2 regions of the Huintestinicola sp. genome follow, and region 2 is predicted to be linked to the other one. Evidence: predicted binding sites of a transcription regulator. Region 2 holds the regulator's gene; the other holds the start of a gene.
The links. The regulator Rex, encoded in region 2, represses fermentation and respiration genes when NADH is low (regulators of the CRP and FNR family bind a similar motif). The targets are predictions, from matches to a motif close to ATTGTTAANNNNTTAACAAT.

Region 1: ACI4J0_RS01385 (phosphoenolpyruvate carboxykinase (GTP)) is a predicted target of Rex. The motif match lies at 861-880, and genes of this name have one in related genera.

What each region holds. Positions count from the first base shown of each region.
Region 1 covers NZ_JBJERV010000009.1:38,432-40,636, forward strand. Annotated here, with positions in the region: gene ACI4J0_RS01380 (phosphotransferase family protein) at 1-584, opposite strand, end outside; gene ACI4J0_RS01385 (phosphoenolpyruvate carboxykinase (GTP)) at 985-2,205, shown strand, end outside.
Region 2 covers NZ_JBJERV010000034.1:5,229-7,433, reverse strand. Annotated here, with positions in the region: gene ACI4J0_RS04860 (hypothetical protein) at 1-337, opposite strand, end outside; gene ACI4J0_RS04855 (redox-sensing transcriptional repressor Rex) at 483-1,127, opposite strand; gene ACI4J0_RS04850 (NADP-dependent isocitrate dehydrogenase) at 1,230-2,205, opposite strand, start outside.

The sequences.
Region 1 (2,205 bases), on a different contig from region 2:
GAAAGTATCTCCTCGGGAGAAACTCCGATAACTATCTCCTTCTCCTTTGCGTCCGCAAGGACGTTGCGTATAAGCGTTCTTAGAAAATCCCAAAGCTTATCGTAGCTCTCGGCGCCGTTATAAAGCTGACCGAAATGCTCTCCCTTTATTTGTGCGATATCCCTGACGATACTGCCGACCTCCGAGTATATGGCGTATCTTTCCTCCTCGCTCAGCTTGTCCTGAAGGGAGACGAGGCTTTCCCCCTCAAGATATTCCATAATGAAATAATCGCCCGTGCAGAGAGCTTTGCTCGTATCGTAATACTGCACCTTGGCAGTCCTGACGCCGTGGATATTTTCCGCAAGCTTCATAGCGTTTACCTCTGCGTTCATAAGGCATTTTTCGTTCCGGAGCAGCGTGCTGTTATACTGCGGCGCTATTTTCAGGATACTTTTGCTGCCGTCGGAAAACTCAATGCGGTAGGCTATGTTGCAAAGCCCCTCGGACAGCTCCGCACAGGCGGTCATTTCCTTTTCGGGGAATGCATTTCCGATCATTTTTTCAATTGCTTCTCTGCTCTGGATATTTTTGGTAATTCCCATGTTCTTTCCTTCCTTCCCCATATGTGGCTTACGGGAAATATGGCATTTGCATATTGTAATTATAACGCTTTTTTCTGCGGCTTTCAAGTGCTTATGGGAAATTTCGGGGATAAGCACAGGCTGAAAATGTCCTATACAAATATTTAACATTTGGTATTATCAAAATATGCTTGACAGCGGGGATAATATAGGGTATAATACTAATATGGAATAATTTTTTGACAGGAACAGTGTGCTGCTTGCTTTGAATAACGGCAAAGCGTTTTTATCCTGCGGTTTGTTAAAAAAATCACAATGTATATTGTTTTTTTTAAGCAGATTTTGCAAGTTGCTTTGCGGTATTATTCATTTTCGGCTCTGTTTTCGTTAAAAATATCATTTAATAAAGGAGTTTTGAAGTATGGCACTTACAAACAATCCCAACGTACTCAAGTGGGTAGACGAAATGGTCGCTCTCACAAAGCCCGAAAAGGTCGTATGGATCGACGGCTCCAAGGAGCAGCTCGACGCTCTTACCGACGAGGTCTGCGCTCTTCCCGAGGGCAACAGAGACAAGATGTACAGACTTAATCAGGAAAAGCTTCCCGGCTGTCTGTACCACAGAACTCTCCCCAACGACGTTGCACGTGTTGAGGACAGGACCTTCATCTGCACACCTACAAAGGAAGAGGCAGGCCCTACCAATAACTGGTGCGACCCCGCCGAGATGTACGCTAAGCTTTCAAAGCTTTACGACGGCGTTATGAAGGGCAGAACAATGTACGTTATCCCTTATTCCATGGGTCCTATCGGTTCTCCTCTCGCTAAGGTGGGCGTTGAGATCACCGACTCCATCTACGTTGTTCTCAATATGAATATTATGACAAGAATGGGCGCACAGGCTTTCGAGAACCTGGGCGATACCTCCAACGATTTCGTAAGAGGTCTCCACTCCAAGGCTGATGTTGACCCCGAGAACAGATACATCGTTCAGTTCCCTCAGGACAACACTATCTGGTCCATCAACTCCGCATACGGCGGAAACGTTCTCCTCGGCAAGAAGTGCTTCGCTCTCCGTATCGCTTCCTATCAGGGCAAGAACGAGGGCTGGATGGCTGAGCATATGCTTATCCTGGGCGTTAAGAAGCCCGATGGCGAGATGAAGTATATCACCGCTGCATTCCCCTCTGCCTGCGGCAAGACCAACCTTGCAATGCTCATTCCCCCCAAGGCTTACAAGGATAAGGGCTATGAGGTATTCACAGTAGGTGACGATATCGCTTGGATGAAGCCCGGCGAGGACGGCAGACTTTACGCTATCAACCCCGAGAACGGCTTCTTCGGCGTTGCTCCCGGTACAAATGCAAAGTCCAACTACAACGCTCTTGCTTCCACAATGAAGGATACCATCTTCACAAACGTTGCTCTTAACAACGCTGACAACACCGTTTGGTGGGAAGGCCTTGACAAGAATCCTCCCGAGGACGCTACCGAGTGGAAGGGCGCTAAGGTAAACGGCAAGGAGTTCACAGCTGTTATGGGCGCTGACGGCAAGCCTCAGAAGCTCGCTCACCCCAACTCCAGATTTACTGCTCCCGCTCACAACTGCCCCTGCGTATCTCCTGAGTTTGACAACCCCAAG
Region 2 (2,205 bases):
GCAGCATACGCTTTTCAAAAACGAAGTTTCTGTTCTGGAGGATCTGCATGGTGAGGACCTTGAAATCCCAGTAGTGCTTTAACTGAGGAAACTTTTCCACAAGAGCCTCGCCCTGCTTTATAAATTCCTCTTCGTGCTCGGGCTTGAGGTTTGTCATCTTGAAGCTGAGTATATTTTCTATGCTCATGAGCTTTCTGATAAGCGGCTTCTGATAGATGGGGAAAACATACTCCACAGCGCTGGGAGAGGTCAGAATATTGTACTGTACCTTTTCCTCGAGAGTGTTGTCCTCGGCAAGCTCCTGAAAATAAGACGGTGTAATAATAGGATATGGCATTATATTTCCTCCAGTCCGAGCCGCATATGGGTTCGGTTAATTTCAAAGTTAATAATAGTTTGTCTTAAAATCGATACGTCCTTATAAGTATATCACACATTCAACAAAAAATCAATGCTTTTAGTAAAAAATACTATATTTTGCACTAAAAATCATTCTCGGAATTGGTCAGTCCGTATGATAAAAGCATAAGGCTGTCTCCTAAGTGGACATTTTCCACCACAATATCCTTGTGCTTTGCGGCAAGGTCATAGTGGGAGAAGTTCCAGAATGCCTTTATGCCGCAGCCTACCAGCATATCGGCACACTCCGCCGCCGACTCCTTGGGGATACATAAAATAGCTGCTTCGGGGCGTTCCCTGCAGATAAAGTCCTCGATGTCCGTCATAGGGAGTATCCTCATTCCCGCAACGGTAAGACCTGTTTTGTTTTCGTCCGCGTCGAAAATGCCCCGCAGCTCCATTCCGAAATTCTCAAACTTCATATGAATGGCAATGGCGCGTCCTAAGTTTCCCGCTCCTATAAGTATAGCCTTGCGGTGGCAGTCAAGTCCTAATATATGTCCTATCTCCGAATGGAGCTCGGGGAGAGAGTAGCCGCAGCCGGGCTGACCGAAGCCGCCGAAGCAGTTAAGGTCCTGCCTTATCTGAGAGGCTGTGAGGGACATCTGCGCAGCAAGGTCTGCGGAGGATATCCTTGTCTTTCCCTGATTTATAAGCTCCCCGATAAAGCGGTAATATCTGGGGAGCCTTTTTATTACCGAGGAGGATATATCCTCTTTTCTTGCCATATGACCATTCCTTTGTTATAAAAACACATTCCGAATAAACTGCGGGCAGCCCCGGCAATGCCGCAGACCCCCGCAGATAAGCTATTTTCTGAAATTATGACATCACATCATAGCTGCCAGACGCTTGTTTATTTCAATAAGGAAGTCCTCGGTGTTTACCTTCTTCTTGTTCTCAAGATGTGAGAGAACGTACAGGTCGCCTGTCATAACGCCCTCTTCAATTGTCCGGATAGTAGCCTTCTCAAGCTTCTCGGCATACTCTGAAAGCTCCTTGTTTCCGTCCAGCTCTCCTCTCTTCTTGAGAGCGCCCGACCATGCAAAGATGGTGGCAACGGAGTTTGTGGAGGTCTCCTCGCCCTTGAGGTGCTTGTAGTAGTGACGTGTAACAGTGCCGTGAGCTGCCTCGTACTCGTAAACTCCGTCGGGAGATACCAGAACGGAAGTCATCATACCGAGGCTGCCGAATGCGGTAGCCACCATATCGGACATAACGTCGCCGTCGTAGTTCTTGCACGCCCAGATGTAGCCGCCGTTTGAACGTACAACTCTTGCAACTGCGTCATCTATGAGAGTGTAGAAATACTCAATTCCCGCAGCCTCAAACTTCTCCTTGTACTCGTTCTCGTATATCTCGGCAAAAATGTCCTTGAAGCGGTGGTCGTACTTCTTGGAAATGGTGTCCTTGGTAGCGAACCACAGGTCCTGCTTTGTATCGAGAGCGAAGTTGAAGCAAGCCTTTGCAAAGCTTGCGATGGAGTTGTCCTTGTTGTGGAGACCCTGGATAACGCCTGCGCTGTCCTTGAAATCATAGATAAGGGAGCGTGTCTCGTTGCCCTCGCCATCTGTGCATACCAGCTCGCACTTGGAGCCTTCCGCTACCTGCATTTCGGTGTTCTTGTAAACATCGCCGTAAGCGTGACGGGCAATGGTGATGGGCTTTGTCCAGGTGGGGAGCAGGGGAGTGATGCCCTTAACAATGATGGGCGCTCTGAAAACGGTGCCGTCGAGGATAGCTCTGATGGTGCCGTTGGGGGACTTCCACATCTCCTTCAGGTCATATTCGGTCATTCTCTGAGCA